DNA from 2 places in the Chitinophaga sp. G7 BAM 1005 genome. Region 2 is predicted to be linked to the other one. Evidence: riboswitches for the same ligand, from Rfam matches in the RefSeq annotation. Region 2 holds a riboswitch; the other holds the start of a gene.
The links. A riboswitch is a leader RNA that binds a small molecule or an ion and turns the genes downstream of it on or off. The one in region 2 is predicted to bind cobalamin.
Positions count from the first base shown of each region.

Region 1: linked by a shared signal. The riboswitch ahead of ACMXI2_RS03970 (DUF5074 domain-containing protein) and the one ahead of metE (5-methyltetrahydropteroyltriglutamate--homocysteine S-methyltransferase) in region 2 are both predicted to bind cobalamin.

Region 1 covers NZ_CP181478.1:995,524-1,007,256, reverse strand. The annotation lists gene eat (ethanolamine permease) at 1-576, shown strand, start outside; gene ACMXI2_RS03990 (glutamine synthetase family protein) at 573-1,931, shown strand; gene ACMXI2_RS03985 (iron-containing alcohol dehydrogenase) at 1,942-3,078, shown strand; gene ACMXI2_RS03980 (gamma-glutamyl-gamma-aminobutyrate hydrolase family protein) at 3,082-3,798, shown strand; gene ACMXI2_RS03975 (aldehyde dehydrogenase family protein) at 3,795-5,159, shown strand; cobalamin riboswitch at 5,342-5,552, shown strand; gene ACMXI2_RS03970 (DUF5074 domain-containing protein) at 5,727-6,857, shown strand; gene ACMXI2_RS03965 (hypothetical protein) at 7,101-7,304, opposite strand; gene ACMXI2_RS03960 (SDR family oxidoreductase) at 7,306-8,121, opposite strand; gene ACMXI2_RS03955 (helix-turn-helix domain-containing protein) at 8,256-9,170, opposite strand; gene ACMXI2_RS03950 (SDR family NAD(P)-dependent oxidoreductase) at 9,208-10,047, opposite strand; gene ACMXI2_RS03945 (alpha/beta hydrolase) at 10,143-11,096, opposite strand; gene ACMXI2_RS03940 (SDR family oxidoreductase) at 11,363-11,733, opposite strand, start outside.
Region 2 covers NZ_CP181478.1:1,158,324-1,170,056, reverse strand. The annotation lists gene ACMXI2_RS04675 (acyl-CoA thioesterase) at 1-220, opposite strand, end outside; gene metE (5-methyltetrahydropteroyltriglutamate--homocysteine S-methyltransferase) at 241-2,661, opposite strand; cobalamin riboswitch at 2,726-2,928, opposite strand; gene ACMXI2_RS04665 (SDR family oxidoreductase) at 3,049-3,921, shown strand; gene ACMXI2_RS04660 (RNA polymerase sigma factor) at 4,210-4,806, shown strand; gene ACMXI2_RS04655 (FecR family protein) at 4,857-6,056, shown strand; gene ACMXI2_RS04650 (TonB-dependent receptor) at 6,166-9,519, shown strand; gene ACMXI2_RS04645 (RagB/SusD family nutrient uptake outer membrane protein) at 9,539-11,068, shown strand; gene ACMXI2_RS04640 (aryl-sulfate sulfotransferase) at 11,107-11,733, shown strand, end outside.

The sequences.
Region 1 (11,733 bases), 160 kb from region 2:
GAGGCGATTGTATATAAAAACGGGATAAGCGGGGAAACCTCCGATTCACCCCTTCCGCTGGCGCTGGCAAAAATTACCGGGAGCAATCACCCCATGTATCACCTGCTCATCACGGTAGGATTATTTGGGCTGGTGGCTTCCTTTCACGGATTGATCCTCGCCGCCGGGCGCTCTTCCTACGAGATGGGCAGGGTACACAACCTCCCCGCTGCTCTCGGTAAAATTTCACCACGGTTTCATACGCCCGCCAATGCGCTGCTTGCCAATATGGTGATCGGGATACTGGCACTGCTTTCTGGGAAAACTTCCGAAATCATTATCGTATCCGTTTTCGGCGCGCTCACTTTGTATATCATTTCAATGGTGTCTATTATTATTTTGAGAAGACAGGAGCCTGATCTGCCACGGCCTTTCCGGGTGGCCTTCTACCCTGCCTTCCCGGTGATTGCACTGGTGATTGCCACCATATCCATTGTTGCGATGTTTATCTTCAACCTCGCACTTGGCCTGATCTATTTTTCCCTGCTGGCCGTTTCTTTTTTGTTGTACAAAATCTTTAAACCTGCTCACACATGACAACTTCCGAAATATTAACGTATGTAAAAACCCATCCGTCGGGTAAGGTAAAAGTAGCGGTAGCGGACATCGACGGTGTATTGAGAGGGAAATATATTGCAGCAGAAAAATTTGCGTCTGTAACAGAAAGCAGGATGGGCTTCTGCGATGTTACCTTTGGCTGGGACATGAGCGATGTCGTGTACGACAATGTGAAATATACCGGCTGGCATACCGGTTATCCCGATGCGCAGGTAAAAATTGACCTGGGTACCTTCCGTAAAATTCCCTGGGAAAATGACGTACCTTTTTTCCTGGGAGATTTTGTACAGGCAGACAATGCACCGGTATACACCTGTCCGCGGCAACTCCTGAAGAAAGTACTCGCGGATGCGGAAAAAAGCGGTTTCCTGCCATATTTCTCCCAGGAATTTGAATGGTTTAACTTTACGGAAACACCCGATACGGTCCACCAGAAACAGTTCCGCGACCTTACACCTTTATCGCCCGGCATGTTTGGTTATTCCATCCTGCGCAGCGCGTTAAAGAATGAGTATATGAGCAGCCTGTTTGAGCAACTGGTAAAATTTGATATACCGGTAGAAGGATTACATACGGAAACAGGTCCGGGTGTATACGAAGCAGCCATTAAGTATGGTACGGTTTTACAGGCGGCCGACCAGGCCATACTCTTTAAAACCGCGGTAAAAGAGATCGCATACAAACACGGCGTAATGGCTACCTTCATGGCTAAGATCCATGAAAGTTTGCCAGGCTGCAGCGGGCATGTGCACCAGAGCCTCTGGGATGCCGGCAGCAAACAGAATTTATTTTACGACGAAAACGACGAATATAAAATGAGTGCCGTCATGAAAAGTTACATTGCCGGTCAGCTGCATTGTTTACCTTTTATATTACCCATGATAGCGCCCACTATCAACAGCTATAAACGGCTGGTAGAAGGCGCCTGGGCTCCTACCACGCTCACCTGGGGCATAGATAACAGAACAGTGGCATTACGGGCTTTACCGTGCGATAAAAGGGCCACCCGCCTGGAAACAAGGGTAGTGGGTTCAGATACCAATCCCTACCTCGCACTGGCCGCCTGTTTGGCTGCCGGATTGTACGGTGTGAAAAATAAATTGGTCCTTGAAAAAAAATTAACCACCGGTAATGGGTACAAAGACACCTCGAATGGTGTATTACCACAGAACCTTCATGTGGCCACCCAACAAATGAAGGAATCGGCCCTCGCAAAAGAACTCTTTGGCGAATCTTTTGTGGAACACTTTACGTTAACCAGGGAATGGGAGTGGCGGCAATATGCCAAAGCAGTGACCGATTGGGAACTTAAAAGATATTTTGAAATCATCTAAGCATCAGCATATGGCATTTCAGTATAATTTTCCTACCACCATCCGTTTTGGCGCAGGCGTAATCAGCGAGCTGCCGGCCTGGTTACAGAAAAACGGGTTATCACGGCCTATGATCGTTACCGATCCAACGATAGCAGGATTATCATTTTTTAAATCGATCGTGAATGATCTGCAGGCACATCATATTTCCGTGGAAGTATTCAGCGACATCCACAAAAACCCCGTGAAGAGCGATGTGTATAAAGGCACTGATCTCTGGGATCATACGCAACGCGACAGTATCATCGGTATTGGCGGGGGCGCCGCACTGGATGTGGCACGCGCCATTGTGCTGCGGGTAAATCACCGGGAAGATCTTTTTAAATACGACGACCTCGTAGGCGGCGATATTTATGTGACCAATGATGTCCCTCATTTTATTACCGTACCTACTACCGCCGGCACCGGCAGCGAAGTAGGCAGAAGCGCCATCATTGCCGACGATGAAACCCATCAGAAGAAAATACTGTTTTCGCCCAAACTGATGGCGAAGATTGTATTTGCAGACCCGGCCCTCACGATAGACCTGCCCCCGTTTATCACCGCCGCCACCGGCATGGACGCTTTAACCCACAACATGGAAGCATTCCTGGCAAAAAATCCACATCCCTTATGCGATGGCATTGCCCTGGAAGGTATCTATCTCATTAAAAACTCACTGGAAAAAGCCACCAACAAACCGGATATGGAAAGCAGGAGCAACATGCTCATGGCTTCTATGATGGGCGCCATCGCTTTTCAGAAAGGACTGGGTGTGGTGCATTCCCTTGCGCATCCCCTCTCCTCCCTGCTGGATACGCATCACGGCCTCGCCAATGCGGTAAATATTCCTTATGGCATGCAATTTAATATTGCAGGATTTGAAGATAAATTCCGCCGCATCGCCAGAACCCTGGAGTTAAAAGAAGAAACCGGCGAAGCAGTGGTACAATATCTTTTTGATCTTAATTCAAAAATAAACATCCCGCATCATCTCCGCGATATCGGCGTTACGGATGCACACGTGGAAACGCTGGCCGACCTGGCACTCGCCGATTTTGCCCATCCCAATAACCCGAAACCGGTTACCCGGGAAGATTTCAAACAGTTGTACCTAAACGCGCTATAGACCATGAAGAAAAAGATAGGGATCAGCTACACGGAAGCCAGCTCCGCCAATTATGAAAACTGGTTTACACCCGAAGACCTGGGCGATGACCTCGAAGTGGTGATCCTTTCCTTTCTGCGTAATAATGTGGAAGATATTTATACCTGCGATGGCCTGGTGCTTACCGGTGGTGTGGATGTAATTCCTTCGCTGTATGGCGGCGCTGAAAACTATCCGCATCAGCCACATGAATTTTTGCCCGAAAGGGATGCCTTTGAAAAACGCATCTATGAGTACTCCCAACAGCAACAGCTGCCTGTGTTGGGCATCTGCCGCGGATTACAATACATCAATATACTCGAAGGCGGAAAAGTATATGAAGACATCGGCGAAGCCGCCAACAAAATTCATAAAAAAGATACCAGCGATAAAATACATGGGGTAAATATCCGGAAAGATTCCTTGCTGTACGCCGTTACCGGCCAGGAAAAAGGACAGGTGAACAGTGCGCATCACCAGGGAATCCATCCGGCTAAGCTGGGGAATAATATTATGGTGAGCGCCACCTCCGATACCAGCGATGAAATGATTGAGGGTATTGAATTCAAAGATAAAACCGGTAAAGGATTTATGCTTTGCGTGCAATGGCATCCGGAAAGAATGCCGGAGAAAGAAAGCAATCCGCTCTCCCAACAAATCAAAACACAATTTCTTCAAGCAGTTAGAAACCATACGAAATGAGAATCTTTAATCCTGCCACCGCACAAACCCTCGCCGTTCTCAGAGAAGATTCACTGGCAAGAGTAGTTGAGAAAACCGCATTACTCCGGCTGGCATTTGCCCACTGGTCGGCTAAACCACTGGCAGAGCGTATCAAAGTGATTGCCCGGTTCAACCAGCAGCTGGAAAAGAGAGTAGAGAAACTGGCGGGCATACTTACTTCCGAATCAGGAAAACCATTGCAGCAATCACGCAATGAAATCAACGGCGCCGTAACCCGGATCAACTGGATGCTGGAAAATGCAGAGAAATATCTGTCGGACGAATGGGTAACTAATACGGATACACTAAAAGAAAAAATCTCTTACGAACCACTTGGGGTTATCTGCAATATCTCTGCCTGGAACTATCCGTACCTGGTAGGCGTAAACGTTTTTATTCCTGCACTGCTGGCCGGTAACACCGTATTGTATAAACCCTCGGAATACGCTACCCTCACGGGTATGGAAATAGAGAAACTTTTCTATTACGCCGGTCTTGAACAAAATGCTTTCAAAATAGCCATTGGTGGAAAAGCTACCGGTGAAAACCTGATGGATCTTCGCGTAGATGGCTATTTCTTTACCGGCTCCTATAAAACCGGTAAATACATCTATGAAAAAGTAGCGTCCAGGATGTTGCCCTGTCAACTTGAACTTGGCGGAAAAGATCCGCTTTATGTAACAGACGATATCGAAGATATTGCAGCAGTAGCCGCAGCAACTGCCGATGGCGCCTTTTATAACAACGGCCAGAGCTGCTGCGCTGTAGAACGCATCTACGTACATGAAAAAGTATACGACGAATATGTAGCCGAATTTGTAAAGGCGGTTAAATCCTGGAAACTGGGATTGCCCACAGACGACGGCGTATACTTTGGCGCCATCACCAGGAAAGAACAATTAAAAGTACTCGAAAACCAGGTACTGGAAGCGCGCGCAAAAGGCGCCACCCTGAAACTTGGCGGCCATATCATTGTGCATGAAGGCAACTTCTTTGAGCCCACCATCCTCACAGATGTGGATCACAACATGAAAATTATGCAGGAAGAAAGCTTTGGACCAGTAATAGGCATCATGAAAGTAACCAGTGATAAAGAAGCCATCGAACTGATGAACGATACCGAGTACGGACTCACGGCTTCTGTATACTCCTCCAATGGAGAACGTGCGCAGGAAATCCTTTCACAGGTAAATGCAGGCACCGGCTACTGGAATTGCTGCGATCGGGTTACAGCGGGATTGCCGTGGGCAGGCAGGAAGCATTCAGGTTTTGGCGCAACGTTATCACACCAGGGATTAAGGGCGTTTACGAAAACAAAAGCGTGGCAGATGAAAGGATAAGTTTTATATAAATACTTTTTACTAAAGCGTGATGCGATTCAATATTGGTATCACGCTTTTTTATTGGGGCCACATACGGGCCATAAAGGGGCCACATACGGGCCAAAGAGGGCATAATGGGGTAACCCACCCCTTGAAACACTCCCCACCACTTCATTTTGGCATTTATGCCTAATTACCGTAGGTTTGCCTCCGCATTTGGTTCCGCCCGCGGCGGATTAAAAGGGAATCCGGTGTAAAACCGGAGCTATCCCCGTAGCTGTAATCCTGCATTTATCGTCAGATAAATTGTTTTTCCGGATGAACTCCATACCACTGTCTGCCTGCCCGGCAGATGGGAAGGTCCCGGAAAAGCAGGTAAGCCAGAAGACCTGCCTTTTGTAATTGATCATTCAACGCTTTCGGGTGAAATGCCATGAATGTAGGCCTGCCAGCCATTTATGCGCTGTTATTTTTTTCGTTTAGCCTTAGGCGTGATGCCGGGAGGATAACCGGTATTATGATCATTCTTCCAGGGTTTTTACCCCGGAGAAAAGTGCATTGTATTTTCTTAACAAAACAATAAATATGAAAAAACAGTTATTATCCTTTCTCTCTGCAGCATTAATGCTGTTTGTTGCTTCCTGTCAAAAAGATGATGCATTACAGCCTCTCGAACGCCAACGCACCAACGAAGCTGGTACCGGCAGCGTTACGGCATCAATAATCGCCGGTAAATACGGCAATGGATTCTTTATTGCTAACGAAGGATGGTTTGGTCACGGCACCGGCGACCTGCACTTCTACTCCTACAGCGGCGATAGTCTTGTTCCCGACATTTATCATGCAGAAAACCCCACAGGCGCATTGGGCGGCCCTTCCAATACGCTGCAGTATGCCACTGTATTCAACGGCAAAATGTATATTGTTGTAAAAGCCGGTGGACCACTGGTAGTAACAGATGCAGGCAGCCTCGTGGAAACCGGCCGCATCACTACCCTGCCTGGTAATGATGGTCATGCCTTTATTGGTGTGGATGCCACCCGCGGACTGCTGAGTGCAGGTAATGGCGTATACCCCGTTACGTTACCTTCCCTTGCAGTAGGCGCTAAAGTAACCGGTGTAGCCGGTTACACCGGTGATATGTTAAAAGCCGGCAGCTATATTTTTGTGTTGTCCCAAACAGATGGTATTGTTGCTTTAAACAGCACCACGTACGCTGTAGTAAAGAAATTCGGCGCGGCTAACCTGGCCTTTGCTGCCGGCAAAGATGGCGGCGTATATGCTACCAACTCCGATTCCCTGATCCGCATAGACCCCGCTACGTTGGCGCGCACTGCCGTGAAACTGCCTTTCACGGTATCGTCTCCGTGGGGAGCGTGGCGCCATGCGGCTATCACTGCCTCCACTACAGAGAATGCTGTTTACATTGTGCGCAACAATGGTTTTGCCGGTGGCACCCAATTGTACCGCTATATCATTGGCAACACAGCATCGCTTGCATCTCCTTTTATCACCCTGCCTTCCGGACAATATTTCTACGGCGCCGGCGCTGCGTATAACAAGGATAAAAATGAACTGGTAATGACCACGCTGAACGGCTCTTTCACCGGAGATGTGAACAGGGTGCTGATGTATGACGCCACTACCGCCACACTGAAAAAAACGCTCACTTACAACGGATGGTATTTCCCAGCCATGCCTGTATTTCATGAGTAGATAATGAAATAAAGAGAGGGTGCCTTTAAATTACTTTTAAGACACCCCTCTTCTCCTTTTGAAGCTTTGTAATAAAGCCAGCGCTTTTAGTTTCATTGCTTCCCAATTATTTATCCATTAATTCCCTTTCCATCTCCTCAATAGTAGGTAGTTGAGTTTTCAAATGATCTGGTATAATTTCAGAAAGCTCAAAGGAACTGATACATATAGGTTTATTCAAATCAAGTACTGACAAATAGGAGTTTAATTTACCGGCATACTCAAGTTGAAATTTTCCTGCCTTAACCCTCCCGATGTAATAAAACCATCAGAATTCTTATCATAGCTAATTTTTCCCACAATTCTATCGACTACAATTTTTCCTATTGCAGTTCCAACAGCTCCCATTTCATAAATAGCCCTTCCATTATTTAGAATTGAACCTGGCAGTCCTGCTATTACTTGCATTTTAAATTCCGAATTGTGTTTTTATGTTGTTCATAAAAGTTTCATCTTCCATCTTTTGTCTTTTCGACAAAAGCATTCTAGCGTCTTGTCCAATCACGTACCTCAGTTGATTTTTGCCGTCAGTTGAGGTTTCAAAAATAAACTGTGCAACTGCATCAGCAGATAAGGCGCTTTTGGACATTTCAGGCATTGCACTCATTAAAGCGCTTACCATAGGTTGATATTCTTGTATACTTTCATCGTTACAAAAATCAAAGGATCTTCCTCCAAAGTCTGTAGCAATGATACCCGGCTCAATGATTTTTACTTTAGCTCCAAATTGTTCAACCTCATAAAGCAATGCTTCTGAAATGCCCTCTACAGCATATTTTGTTCCGTGATAAAGCGTTCCTAAAGGAAATGCCATTCTACCCCCGGCCGATGAAATATTAATGATAAGTCCTTTTTTGTTTTTGCGGAAGTGAGGGAGAATGGCTTTTGTTACATCTAAAAGCCCGATTACATTAGTATTGAATTGCCTTTGAATTTTTTCCTTAGAAAACGTCTCTAAAGCTCCGTAAGCTCCATAGCCCGCATTGTTCAAAAGAACATCTATAGTTCCAAATTTTTGGATTCCATCGTGCACCGCCTGTTGTATAGATTCTATATCCAGCACATCTAATTTAGTAACCAATACATTCTCTTTCTTAGATAATTCTTCCTCTTTTTCCGGAGTTCTCATCGTTGCAATTACATTCCAACCTTTGGATGCAAATAATATCGCTGTTGCTCTGCCAAGTCCTGTAGATGATCCTGTGATAAAAATAGTTTTATTCATAAAATGATTTAATTACCCGAAACGCCCTCAGATTACCTAACCAGAAGTTAACCTTTAAACCTAATGGCTGTAACGCTGTCCGATTTAAGCTATTTAGCACTCAAATAAGCCGGTACAAAATGTGATACTCACATTTAGTTAAATGACTGACGGAATTCCAGCGGTGTAATATTCGTTTGTTTCTTAAAAAGCTTACTAAAAGACTGCGGATATTCAAAACCCAATTCATAAGCAATTTCACTGACCGTCATATTGGTAGAGGTCAGGATATATTTGGCTTTTTCAATTAGTTTATCGTGGATATGCTGTTGTGTGCTTTGACCCGTAAGGCTTCTAAGCATATCACTCAGATAATTGGCAGACATATTCAGTTCGGTGGAAAAATACTGGACGGAAGGTATTCCTTTTGACGAAAGATTATTTCCCTCAAAATAATCATTCATCAACTTTTCAAAGTTGATAAGCAATTCACTGTTTGCCGTTTTCCTTGTTATAAACTGCCGGTTGTAGAACCGGTTACAATAATTCAACAGCAACTCAATTTGTGAGATAAGTATGTCTTGACTATAAACGTCTATCCTCGAACTGTATTCTTTTCGGATAGTGTCCATTACTTCTTCAATAATTGTTGCTTCTTTGTCGGAGAGGTGAAGAGCTTCATGTACAGCATAAGAAAAAAAGCCAAACTGAGTAATCTTTGCGGCCAAAGAATAAGCCCTTATAAAATCCGGGTGTATTAGCATTGTCCAACCTTGTAAGTTCACGTTGTCTGCGAGTTCAGAAACAATGACCTGATTAGGTCCGTGGAAAACCATTGCACCTTCCTGAAAATCATAGTAATGCTGTCCATACCTCATCGTACCGGTATAATTTATTTTCCTGCTGATAGTATAGAAATCATAGGTTTTGCTTCTTAATTTCTCCTCAGAATAATTCTTAATATCTTCATGGTTAATCAAACTAATTAAAGGATGCTGTGGCTTTTCCACACCTAATAAGTCATGATATTCTGATATTGATTTGATATGGTAAGGCTTCTCTGTTTTCATATTGATTGGGTATTTGCAGAATACAATATTACTCCAGTTAATTTATTTCTAAATCTGTAGATAATGATATCTTTTTAAAGGCCTCAAACTCTTTCAAATCCCGTGCTCTTTTATCCATGATCATTTTAAAGCTGTCAGGTCCCAATATTAAATGAACCGGAGGATTTTCCATCTCGACCAGATTTACCAGTTCTGCAACCAGTTTTTCCGGATCACCGGGCTGCTTTCCAGCTCTTTCTGCGTAACTACTATATGTACTTGCACTTTCATAGTCAGTAATAGGATTCCTTGCATAATTCAAAGAACCTTCATCTAAAAAATTAGTCCTGAAAGACCCCGGTAATACCACTGTAGGCTTAATGTTAAGATGTTTCGCTTCTAAAGCCAATGCCTCTGTGAGGCCAACCATTGCAAATTTAGATGCTACGTAGCTACCGATATTCGGACCAGCGCAATACCCGGCAGCGGAGGCTACATTTATTATTCGCCCGGAACGCTGTTTTCTGAATTGTGTCATCGAAGCCCTAATCACATTTACCGTTCCGAACAAATTTACATCTAAAGCTTTTCTGAATTCTTCATCTGTTAATTCTTCCAAACTGCCAATAAATGAAAATCCCGCATTATTAACAGCAACATCCAGCCCTCCAAAATATTGGATTGTTTGATTAATTGCCTCTTTAACATCTTCGCTATTTGTAATATCCAATCCAAGTGGTAAAAAATGGTCACTTTCTATGCCAATGTTTGACTTTAATAAATTTGAATCTCTTGACGTTGCTGCAACCTTGTTACCTTTCTCCAATAATAATTTTGTGAGTAGCAAGCCCATCCCTTTTGAAGCACCTGTCACAAACCAGATTTTCCGATTGTTCATATTTACCTATTAATTTCATTAAATGAATTCTATCAGATTAAGATTTAATACTATAAAGTAGGATTGCACTATTTTAGCAATCCTACTGTACGCACCTAATGCTTCTTGAAAAACTCATCAACCTTATCCATTGCAGGATCAAGGAATTTGTCAATATCATACAAATCCATGTGTGATGCCCCTTCTATGACCACCCATTCCTTTTCTCCCGCCGCCATTTCATATACCTCTCTGTCCATGTCATGTGTAAATGCTTCGCTTCCCGCAATAACCAAAAATGGCGTAGTAAAATACTTTGCCTGGTTCATAAATACCCTTGCCGGATCAACAGGCAAACCTACAGTGGGATAATCAGGAGAATAGTTAGGGCACTTATCTTGCCCGGCTCTAAGGAAATAATACCCATATGCGTCTTTCATCGCTTTTGACGCACTATCAGGTGGGGGCAAAGGCATTCCACCAAAAATAGGTGCGGTTTCATATTCCCCGGTTTCATAATATTTCTGTTTAGCTTCTGCCGCTGTTTGCAGCATTTTGTCAAGAAGATCTTTCTGATAAGCCCCAAATAAACTGGCAGCTGCATCAAAATTACCAACCAATGTTGCTACTGCTTTTATCCGGGCATCTCCAATAGCTACATTACAGATATAAGGAGCACCAGCGCAGGCCCCAAGACCATAAAATCTGTCCCTGTCAACAAATTTCAGGGTTCTTAAAAAGCTTATTGCATCAGTGGTATTGGGAATCATATTATGCATGGATTCATAGTTTCTGATTTCTCCCTCACTATCGCCAAAGTTTTTCGGATCGAACACTAAGAAAGCATAACCTTTTGCTGAAAGCTTATTGCCATATGTTGCTCCGGTTTGCTCCTTCACTTGTGTACCCACACGGGTATAAATAACTGTAGGATACTTTTTTTGGCTGTCAAATCCTGTTGGTAAGTATAAATCTCCAGCTAATTTATAACCCTGGCTCATAAAATAAACCCTGTTCTTTCCTGCCTTTAACTGCTGATAATCTACAGTTATTACTTCTTGATTTTTCATTTTATTATTTTTTAAATTATTATTTAGGTTGCTTTGAGAAAATCCAATTGTAAACGCACATCATAATGCTTGCTGCAAAAAACACTATTCCGTCTTTTTTACATTCGTTCATATAAATAATCTCCTTCATTTCAGCACCCAATTATCATACATGTTCCCTTCATAAGATTTAATAATTTTCGCTTTTAAATTATAAACCAAAGTTGAGGAATATCAAGAAGCTGACTGTATCCAAATCTCTTAGAGTTGTGTTCAAATACAGGGTTTTATTCAAATCCGGTTGAGAGGCTCAACTCTTTCAATTGTTCCAGTTTTTCAAGTTGAGATTTGTAATAATTTACAGCTCTTTCGTAGGCATCTCCTCCCATCAGCAAATGCAAAGGAGCATCCTCCTTTCCCGCGGAATTAATTAAAACCTTTACCAATTTGTCGGGATCGCCCGGCTGCTGTCCGTTATATTGGTTCATTGCATCAACCAGATGTTGTGTGCCGTATGCTTCAATTTTATTCTGAGCTACCGGAAATGCTCCTAAAAAGTTTGTCCTGAAAAGTCCCGGTGAAACAATAGTCACTTTTACATTAAAAGGTTTTGCTTCCAATGCCAATGCTTCGGAGAATCCTATAACAGCTGATTTTA
Region 2 (11,733 bases):
CGATGGTGCCTGCCGGAATGGGCCGGTTAAAATCTATTTTCCCGGAAGATACCGTCACCATTTTTTTACGTGCAAAACGGGTAGCAGTAATAAACGCTACTTCATCCATGAGCGACATAGCGGTACCGCCGAATAACGTATCGTAATGGTTGGTAGTACTGGGAAATACGGCTTTAAAGATCCGGGTTTCCGAATGAAGAATTTTTTCTTCTATAGTCATGTTTGTACTGTTTTTCTTTTTTACAAAGATGCTTTCTCCCGCATCACTTCCGCTGCCCGGACCATATTCGACAATGCCACTTTTGTTTCCGGCCATTTACGGGTTTTCAAACCGCAATCCGGGTTTACCCACAGGTTCCTGGCTGGCAGCGTAACAGCGGCTTTCTCCAGCAGTGAAATCATTTCTTCCGCAGACGGCTGGCGGGGAGAATGAATGTCGTATACGCCGGGTCCTATCTCGTTAGGATATTTAAAATCAGCAAAGGCATCCAGTAGCTCCATCTGCGAACGGGAAGTTTCGATGGTAATCACATCTGCATCCATCGCGGCAATATGCTCAATGATATCATTAAATTCACTGTAACACATGTGTGTATGAATCTGCGTTTCATCCCTAACGCCGCTGGCGGAAATACGAAACGCCTGTACTGCCCATTCCAGGTAGGCTGCGCGGTTCTCTTTACGCAAAGGTAAGCCTTCCCGGATAGCCGGTTCATCTATCTGGATCACTTTAATGCCTGCCTGTTCCAATGCCACTACTTCGTCGCGGATCGCCCATGCAATCTGGTTGGCGGTGGTGGAACGCGGCTGGTCATCTCTCACAAAAGACCATTGCAAAATGGTAACGGGACCGGTGAGCATGCCTTTCATCAGCTTGTTGGTATGCGCCTGTGCAAAGCTGCTCCAGCGCACGGTCATGTTTGCCGGGCGACTTACATCTCCAAAAATAACCGGTGGTTTTACACAACGGCTGCCGTAACTCTGTACCCAGCCATTTTTTGTAAAGAGGAATCCCTGCAGTTGTTCTCCGAAATACTCCACCATATCGTTCCGCTCAAATTCGCCATGTACCAATACATCCAGGCCAATTTCTTCCTGCCAGCGGATCACGTCTATGGTGGCTTTCTCAATGGCGGCTTCATACTGTTCGGTAGTCAGCTCTCCTTTTTTCAGGCGCGCCCTTAACTGCCGGATATCGTCTGTTTGCGGGAAAGAGCCGATGGTGGTAGTAGGGAACAGCGGGAGCCCAAACTGTTGCTGCTGGATGTTTTGACGTACCGGGAACATGCTGTTCCTGCGTGCATCTGCGGCGGTAAATGCCGCTACCCGGTCTTTCACCTCCTTCCGGTGAATGAGTGGCGACGTGGCCCTGCTATGGATAGCCGCTTTGTTGGTATCCAGCAACGCGGTATTGCCGTTCACGATATCACGCAGGTCTTTCAGCTCCTGCAATTTCTGTTTGGCAAAGGCCATCCAGTTTTTAATTTCGGGAGAAAGGGCCGTTTCGTTATCAAGGTCGCATGGCACATGCAGCAATGAGCAGGAAGGAGCAATGGCGATACGTTTTTTTCCCAACGCGCTTACTGCCTTTTGTATCTGCTGTAAAGATCGTGTATAATCATTCTTCCAGATATTCCTGCCATCCACTACGCCCAGCGAGAGGTGTAAAGAAGTATGGGCGATCGCTGTTGCCAGGATATCATCCAGTTGCAATGGGCAACGTACGAGGTCGAGATGCAATGTTTGCACCGGCAATGCCAGCGCCACCGGCAGATTTTTTCCATAGCATTCAAAATAAGAAGCCAGGAGGATATGCAGTTGCGGGAATGCCGCGTGAATTTGCGCATAAGTATCGGTAAATACCTGCAGGGTTGCTTCATCCAGGTCGAGCGACAGGCAGGGTTCATCGAGCTGCACTACTTCAGCGCCGGCTTTGGTAAGCTGCGACAGCACCTCCAGGTATACCGGCAGCAGTTTACCAATCAGCGATAAACGGTTAAAGCCCGCAGTTTTCTCTTTTCCGAGTAACAGGAAAGATACCGGGCCGAGGATCACCGGCTTGGCAGCATAGTTTTCTTTTTTTGCTTCGAGGAACTGGTCGGTTACTTTGCGGGAGAAGAAATGAAATGTTTGATCGGCTGTGAATTCGGGAACGATATAGTGATAGTTGGTATCAAACCATTTCGTCATTTCCATTGCAGTGATATCGTCGCCATCGCGCTGGTAACCACGCGCCATTGCAAAAAGCAGGTCTGTTTCGTGGATCTTTTTTTCCTGTAATGCACGATAGCGCTGCGGCACGGCGCCCACCATCAGGGTAGTGTCCAGCACCTGGTCGTAAAAGGAAAAATCATTGCAGGGAATCCAGTCGATCCCTTCCTGTTGCTGCAACGCCCAGTTTTGTAAACGGATATTACGGGCGGTTGCCTGTAATTCATCGAGGGTAATTTTGCCTGTCCAGTAGCTTTCGCAGGCTTTTTTCAATTCACGCTGGCTACCTATCCTCGGATAGCCTAAGTTGTGGATAATCATTACTGATTGTTTAAAAGGTGATACATGACGTTCACGCTCTTTTATATAGTACAGCAATGTTTTTGAGAAGATAGATACGGAAGGAGAAGGCATGGTATACATACAGGAACAAGCGCATGATGTAATCATGCATACGCCTGTTCTTAATAATTACCGATACCGAAACCTGACACGCTTCAATCCCCGAAAGCATTGTCAAAGTGAAATAAAGGCAGGTCTCCTGGCTTATTCCGCTGGTAAACGCCTTCCCATTCCTGGCCGGAACAGTGGCATATTATTTACCAGTTGCAGCATATTATGCTGCCGGAAGCTTACAGTTGCGGGACAGCCTGTGATTTACACACAGTTCCCTTTTAATCCCGCTTTTCAGCGGGAACCATTATTTGCTTCGATTAGTAATACATAAAGAACCGGGGGCGAAGATAGTAAATCCCCGCAACTATCAAATCCGTTTCGTTTTCTTACAATTTCCTGCCTGGCGGAAAGCCGAGTTTTACATCATAAAAACAAACAGCTATGAAACAGGCAAATATCCTGATTACCGGCGCTACCGGGCACATTGGTACTACACTGGCCAAACATTTATCCGCACAGGGCGTTTCCTTCCGCGCAATGGTGCGGACAACAGACCATAACGCAAACACTATCGCCGCCTTACCCGGCGCTGAAATAGTAACCGGCAATTTCAACGATGCAAACAGTTTGGCCCTTGCACTGAAAGGCATAGAGAAAGCTTTCCTGCTCACCAATTCTTCTGAAGAAGCCGAAAAACTGCAAAGTAATTTTGTAGCCGCTGCCGTAAAAAGCGGGTTGCCACATATCGTAAAGCTCTCGCAGCTGCATGCTGCCGCGCAATCGCCCGTACGTTTTCTACGGTACCATGCCACGGTAGAAGCAGAGATCCGCTTATCCGGCATGGCCTATACTTTCCTGCGACCCAATTTATTTATGCAGGGGCTACTGGGTTTCCGCGAAATAATTGCCGCGCAAAATAAATTCTTTGCCACCGCCGGCAACGCTCCCATCAGCGTGGTAGACACCCGCGACATTGCCGCCGTTGCGGCTGCCGCCCTCACCACCAACGGGCATGAAGGCAAAACCTACGATATTACCGGGCCACAACCGCTCACCCATGCCGCACTGGCGGAAAGTCTGTCGCATGCGCTGGGACGCACTATCCGCTACATCAACGTTACCGGAGCAGAACTGCTGCCCGCTCTCTTGCACGCAGGGTTTCCCGCCTGGCAGGCCGAAGGACTTATTGAAGACTATGCCCATTACGCCCGCGGCGAAGCGGCAGCCGTTTCTACAGCAGTAATGGACGTAACCGGTAAGCCGGCGCGGAGCTTCTCCTCCTTTGCGGCGGAGTATGCACCGGCGTTTTCTTAGATCGCCTTCGGCGATGGAAATTGTCTTGGAACAGGATTAGGCTGATTATACTGATTAACTTGATTTTTACTTTTGGATTTTTTTTAGATTTTCCTGAGGGAGATAAAAGCTAATATATCCGCTTCTATCTCCCTTAATCCTTTATAAATCAAAAAAAATCAAATCAAACTAATCAGTATAATCAGCCTAATCCTGTTCCAAGACAATTTCCATCGCCGAAGGCGATCCCTAAATTTTTGCAGAAATTTTCCGCCAATTGCTTACTTTAGTCATCAAATCGAGCATCCAGTGAGCAATGAAGAAGCGGTTCTGCTGCAACGACTGCAGCAAGGGGATACTGAAGCATATATCGCCTTATATGACCAGTACTACCCTTCACTTTACACGTATATTCTCCACTTCATCAATATCCCGGAACTGGCCGAAGATGCACTGCAGGAAGTGTTTATAAAGATCTGGGAGATTAGGGAGCGGATCAACCCTGAATTATCGTTCAGTGGTTATCTGTACCGTATTACCCGGAATCATGTATTTAAGCTGATGAAGAAGATCAGCGCCGACGCAGCTCTCCGTTTACAGGTAATGCAGGAACTACAGCAGCAAACGGAAGATGCGGATACCGCCTTATTATGGAAACAATACGAATCTTTACTGCATAAAGCCATCGCACAATTGCCCCCTCAGCGCCAAAAAGTATTCAGGCTATGCCGCGAAGAAAGCAAAAGCTATGAAGAAGTAGCCGTAGAACTGGGCATCTCCCGTAATACGGTAAAAGAACATATGGTGCTGGCCATGAAAAGTATTAAGTTTTTCTTCTATACCAATACAGATGGTATTCTCCCCCTGTTACTGGTTTCAGGGATCCTCCTCGACTCCTCCAGATAATTTTTTTTTCCCCGGACCACCCTATCTTCTTTTTTTGGGATAGTATATATATGCCCACCGAAAGGAACAACGAATATTACCGGTTATTGCTGCAACGCTGGCAACAACGGACCTGTAGTCCGCAGGAAGCCCTTGAGCTGATGGACTATCTCCGGGACGACGCTTCCGGCCGCATACTCCTGGACGAAATGCAGGCGGCATTCCGGCAGGTAAAACCGGATAGCAGCTCCAACTTCCGCGAGCCCGGCGACAGGGTCAGGAAAGAGCTGTTACAGCATATCCAGGGCGCCCCGGTAATATCCATGCCTCCCACCCGGAGGAATGTTGGTCCGTTTAAACTTGCCGCCGCGGCAGCCGTGATCATTGGGCTCGCCATCCCGGCTGTTTATTATTTCCGGCAGCCAGCCGCTCCGGTAGCCACGGTAGCGAAAAAAGTAACGCCGGCAGCAGCAGCGCCTGGTCAGCATAAAGCGGTACTCACCCTGGCCAACGGGGAAAAAATAGTGCTGGACAGCGCCGGGATTCAGCAACTGGCGCAGCAGGGCAACAGCGCTATCCACAACCAGGGCGGACAACTGGTATACGTAAAAACAAAAGGCGCCGGCAGCGCCCCTATCTATAATACATTAACTACAGCGGCAGGGGAAACCTATCCGCTGGTACTGGCCGATGGCAGCAGGATATGGCTGAACGCCGCCTCTTCGATCCGCTTCCCGGCTACTTTTTCAGGCGATGAACGCCGCATTGAGCTTACCGGTGAAGCGTATTTTGAAATTGCACATGATGCGCACCGCCCTTTCCGCATCCAGGTAAACCAGATGACCGTGGATGTACTGGGAACAAATTTCAATATCAACTCCTACGCCGACGAAGCCACTATCAATACTACCCTGCTGCAGGGTGCAGTGAAAATAAACAGTAAAAAAGGCAGCATACAACTGGCGCCGGGCGAACAATCGCAGGTGAGCCCTAATGGAAATGTAAAAAGAGTAACCGGTGTAAATACCGCAGAAATAATAGCCTGGAAAGAAGGATACTTCCAGTTCGAGAGCACAGACCTTACTACTGTATTGCGGCAGTTTTCCCACTGGTACGACGTGGAGATTGTATACGAAGGTCACATAAAGCCCAGGAAATTTTTTGGGATGATCAGCCGCAGCAGCAGCCTGGTGAATGTTTTAAAAATGTTGAATGCCAACAATGTCAATTATCGTTTAGAAGGAAAAAAACTGATTGTACAGGGCGATTAACGCCCGCAGGTGAACAATCATATCAACCAGCATGACGGAGCTGTCATGGTAATTTATTAAAACAGATAGCACAACCAAACCATTCTCTCAATTAAAACTCAGCACAAGTATGCAATTACGTACTATTGCCAGTTCCCGGTGTAAGCACAACCGGCGTCCAACCAAACATCTAAAGGTCAGTCAGTTCCTGGCCCTGCTATGTTTCGCCACCACGGCACAGGTGAGCGTAGCCAGCAGCCAGAACCAGGTAGTAAGCCTTTCAATGAAAAATGCTACCGCCAAAGAGGTTTTCCGGGAAATCAATAAACAAACCGGCCTCAATATCCTGGCAGATGAAGCCTTGCTGGAAAAAAGCGGCAGGGCCAATATCACGGTGAGCAATATGCCTGTAAATGATGCGTTGAATATTTTCATGCGTAATCAGCCCCTCACGTACAGTATTGAAGGCGGCGCTATCATTGTAAAAACAAAACCGGCCATACAGCCGGCCACTACGCCACCGCCGCCTATCGAGGTACATGGCGTGGTTACCACCGACAAAGGCCAGCCTTTACCCGGTGCTACCGTTACGGTAAAAGGCACCAAACTCGGTACGGTTACCGGCACCGACGGCACCTTTAAGATCAATGCCAATCCCGGTGAAACGCTGGAAATTTCTATGGTGGGTTTTAAAGCCTGGTCCGTAAAGTTTGATGGTAAAACCACCAACTTTAAAGTAACGCTTTCTGAAGAAGTATCTAACCTCACCGACGTAGTGGTTGTGGGTTATGGTACTACCAAAAAGAAAGACCTGACAGGTTCTGTCAGCTCCATATCCAGCGACCAGATGAACCTCGGCGGTGTAACCAGCAACGCTGCCCAGGCCATCCAGGGCCGCGCCGCAGGGGTGCAGGTGAGCCAGTCGAACGCTGCGCCGGGCGGACAAACCATTGTGCGCATCCGTGGCGGCAACTCCATCAAATCCACCAACGAACCATTATACGTGGTAGATGGCTTCCCTTCCGAAACCGGGAAAGACATCAACCCGAATGATATCGACGATATACAGATCCTGAAAGATGCATCTTCCACCGCCATCTACGGCGCCCGCGGCGCCAACGGCGTAGTGATGATCACCACCAAAAGAGGTAAAAGCGGCAGGGCGGCCATTCAGTATGATGGCTACTACGGTACCCAAAGGATCATCAAAGAATACGACAAAATGAATGGCCTGGAAAATATGCAGGTCACCAATGCCAAAGCCATTGAAAAAGGACAGCCGGCCTTCTATACCGCGGCCGACCTGGCCAGTGGCCGGGATAACGACTGGTTTAAATTAACCACACGGCCCGGAATGGTGCAAAGCCATAACCTGAGTGTAAGCGGCGGTACCCCGGAAGACAGGGTAGCCTTATCAGGCAGCTACTTCAAACAGGATGGTGCGCTGAAAAATACTTCTTTTGAAAGATATTCTGTAAGACTCAATTACGATAAGCAGTTCGCAGCACGGTTTAAAACAGGAGCCAGCGTATATGCCTCACACGCTTATACCAATTTCAAAACTTACGATGGTAACATTGTACCCTCTAACGTAATGTATGGCGTACTCACCGCTTCACCGGCCATCCCCGTGTATAATGAGGATGGCACCTATGCCCGGTTCAAGGGAAGAGACAACCCGCTGGCCTGGTTAATGGCCCCTACCAACGACCGGTTTGAAAACAAGGTGAATATTAATGCATATGCGGACTACCAGATTATGGACGGCCTTAACTTCCGGGTAAATGGCGGTACAGAATACACCACTACCAAAGAAGGCACTTATCTTCCGCGCGACCTGGTAGACGGTGAAAAAGTACAGGGCAAAGCCAGCTTAAATGACATAGCCATCACGCGTAACCTGGTAGAAGCCTACTTCACTTACAGGAAAGTATTTAACGCCATCCACTCTCTCAACGTAGTGGCAGGGGTATCTTACCAGTCTGATAAAACCGAGAAACATTATTCACTGGTACAGAAGTTCAGTACAGACGCATTTCTGTACAAGAACCTGGAAGCAGGTACAGAGCGTTTATCCAGTACCAGCAACCTGATTCCCTCTAAGATGGCATCCGCCTATGGCAGGATAAACTATTCCCTGAAAGATAAATACCTGGCTACTTTTACAGTGCGCCGGGATGGATCTTCCAGGTTTGGGGGTAACACCCGTTTTGGTATTTTCCCATCGGGCTCCCTTGCCTGGAGAGCTGGTGAAGAAGAATTCATCAAAAACCTGAACATCTTTTCCAACCTGAAAGTAAGAGGTGGTTACGGTGTTACCGGTAACGACAGGATCGGTGACTATATTTACATGCCCACGTTCGGGCCTACCAATGTGTCGCTTGGACAAGGCAGCGACAGTTATGGTGGCATTGTTGCCACCCGTTTAGCTAATGCAGACCTGCAATGGGAAAGCACCGCGCAACTGGATCTGGGTATTGACATGGGCTTTTTCAACAACCGCGTTTCCGCTACCATCGATTACTACCGGAAAAAAACCAACAGGCTGATCTTTGACATGCCTATCGGCGACTGGAACGGTTTTGCGGTACAAACCGTGAATGCCGGCAGCATTGAAAATAAGGGCGTTGAATTATCCGTTACTACAGAGAATATCATCAATCACGCATTCACCTGGAATACGACGGTGAACATTGCCTACAACAAACAAAACTGCCTGGACCTGGGCGGCCGTCCTTATATCATTACACAAACGGCTAACCTGTATGGCGGTCGTGGTATGGACTTCACCAAACTGGAACCGGGAAGGGAGCTGAGTACTTTTTATGGTTATGTTTATGATGGCGTGATAAAAACCGGTGAAGCGCATCCGGCACAACCAAATTCAAAAGCAGGCGATCCTAAATTCAAGGATATCAGTGGTCCCGGTGGAAAACCGGATGGCATTATTGATGCCAACGACCGCACTTATCTCGGCAATGCCAACCCGCATTATATCTATGGTATCAATAACAACTTTGCCTATAAAGGTTTTGAACTGAACATCTTCCTGCAGGGCGCACTGGACTACAGCCTGTATAACGGTACCGGTCTTGTGCTGGAATCCGGTCCGGGTAAAGCGGCGCTGAACCGGTGGACTACCAACAACGAAAACACCGATATTCCAAGAGATGGATATGCCATTGCTTATGGCGGCATGATGAACTCCCGCTTTGTGGAAAACGCCTCTTACCTGCGTTGTAAAATGCTGATGCTCGGTTATAATATCCCGGTTGCCAAAACTTTCCTGAAAAGCCTGAGAGGCATTAAAGTATATGGCTCCGTACAAAACTTATTCACGATTACTAAATATACAGGATCGGACCCTGAGGTAAACAGCAATCTCAATAGCAGCGGCAGCAACGCCAACCTTTCATCAGGATTGGATTACACTGCCTTCCCTGCTTACCGCACCTTTACCGCGGGTCTTAAATTGAATTTTTAACCTGTAAATTCCGGAACAAATGAAATACGCATATATCGCATTAGCCACCTTGCTGCTCGGCGCCAGTTCGTGCAAAAAAGAGGTGGAACCAAAAGTATACAGTTATCTCACAGACGCCAACGCCTTCCTCACATTGAGTGATGCCAAAGCTGCTGTGAACGGCGTTTATTCAAGACTCAAACAACCAAGCGGCAGATCGGATGCATGGATGTATTATGCAGGCTTCCAGGTAACCATTTCAGATCTGACTACCGATGTAGGCCACGCCAGCTCCGGCGGAGATGTGGGCCTGATGTCTGATTGCCAGTGGGCGCCCGCCAATACCTATCTTGCCTTTGCCTGGCAGCACCAGTACAAACTGGTGGCAGATGCCAACATATCTTTATACTATATTCCTAAAATGACCAGCATCACAGATGCGCAAAAAGACCAGTTCTCCGCGGAACTCCGCTTCCTGCGCGCACTGGGATATGTGGATCTCACAGATGCTTTCGGGCCGGTAATAGTAGTAACGGAAGAAACGGTAGCAAAGAATGTGGCCCAGCCGGATTATGAAGCATCATTGCCTACCACACCGGTAGCAGAGATCAATAAAATGATCATCAGCGACCTGGAATTTGCGGCGGCCCATCTTCCTGTCAACTATTTAAACAACGCCATCTACAGCTCCAACGATATTGGCCGTGCTACCAAAGGCGCCGCCATGTCCTTACTCTGCAAACTGTACATGCGTGAACATGAATGGCAGAAAGCACTGGATCTTACCACCGAAATCATGAAGCTCGGCTACGGACTGTATCCAAGCTACGCCGGGTTATTTGCAGAGAAAAACAAATGGTGCCAGGAAAGTATTTTCAGCGCCCTCGCCGATCCATTGGTAGATGCCGTTGAAATCATGAACCACTTCGGCCCTATCAACAACCCACAGGTAACCGACAGATGGCAGTATTTCGCTTTAACCTGGTACTTCTGGAATACTTTTGCAGCTAACGACGACCGTAAAAAGATGTTCTATTCTGACTATATCGGTACCGATGGTTTGCATTACATGCAGGCGCCTCCGGGACAAACCAATCCACCGGATGGCTACTACTACATGCCGGATGTAGCCACTACCAAGTTTGCCGATCCTGCCGGTTCTACTACTTATTACGATGGTCACGTATTCCCGATACTCCGCTATGCAGATATCCTGCTGTGCAGAGCCGAGGCGCTGAATGAGCTGAATGGCCCCAACAGCGAATCCATCGGGCTGATTAACCAGGTAAAAGACCGCTCCCATGCTACCAACCTGGGCGCTGCCGGTACCTTCACCAAAGAAAGTTTGCGCAATGCTATTTTGCAGGAACGCGGCTGGGAATTTTTCTTTGAATGCAAACGCAGACAGGACCTGATCCGCATGGGTAAATATGAAAGCACGGTAAACACTTACCTCACCGCGGTAGGAAAAACACCCACCATCAACCTGGCACGGGATAAATATTTCTCTTACCCACAGGCGCAAACAGATCTTAATAAAAATCTCAGCAACAGTGACCGCCGTCAATAACCGGCTTTACTGTCTTTCTAAATTATTCAATATTGCAAATGAATAAATTGAATAAAATACAACGCCTGCTGCCATTGCTATCAATGGCGGCAGCGTTGTTGCTGTTTGCACCCGGCTGTATGAATAGTGGCGGCAACGATATTGTTTCCATCACGCTCAACCCGCAGGGACAAAATGCCATCAAGGTAAAAACGGATATCCTCTGTACCGACACGGTAGACGCAGCAGTGGAATACTGGCCAAAAGAACAGGCACAACAACGCACTACCACGCCACTGTCGGAACACCGGATCAGTCATACGATAGTGCTCACCAACCTGCTGCCGGGAAAAGCGTATGAATACCGCATCTTAACCGGTCATGGTAAAAATCTTTATCCCAGCAAAACCTATACTTTCAACACTTCCGGTTTCCCGGTATGGATGAAAGATATGTTCAGCGTTGTATGCCCCGACAGTTCCGTGCTACCGGCTACCTTCAGGACAGGCTATGTAATGCTTACCCGCCGCGAAGATCCGGGTGTTCTTTTCCTGCTCAATGCAAAAGGCGATGTTACCTGGTACCACCAGGTAAGCGGCACCGGTTTTAAAGTGGCGCGGTTTACAGATCACAACACCTTCCTTACCCTGCTGGGCGGCCCTGGCTACGAAACCAGCTACGGCGAC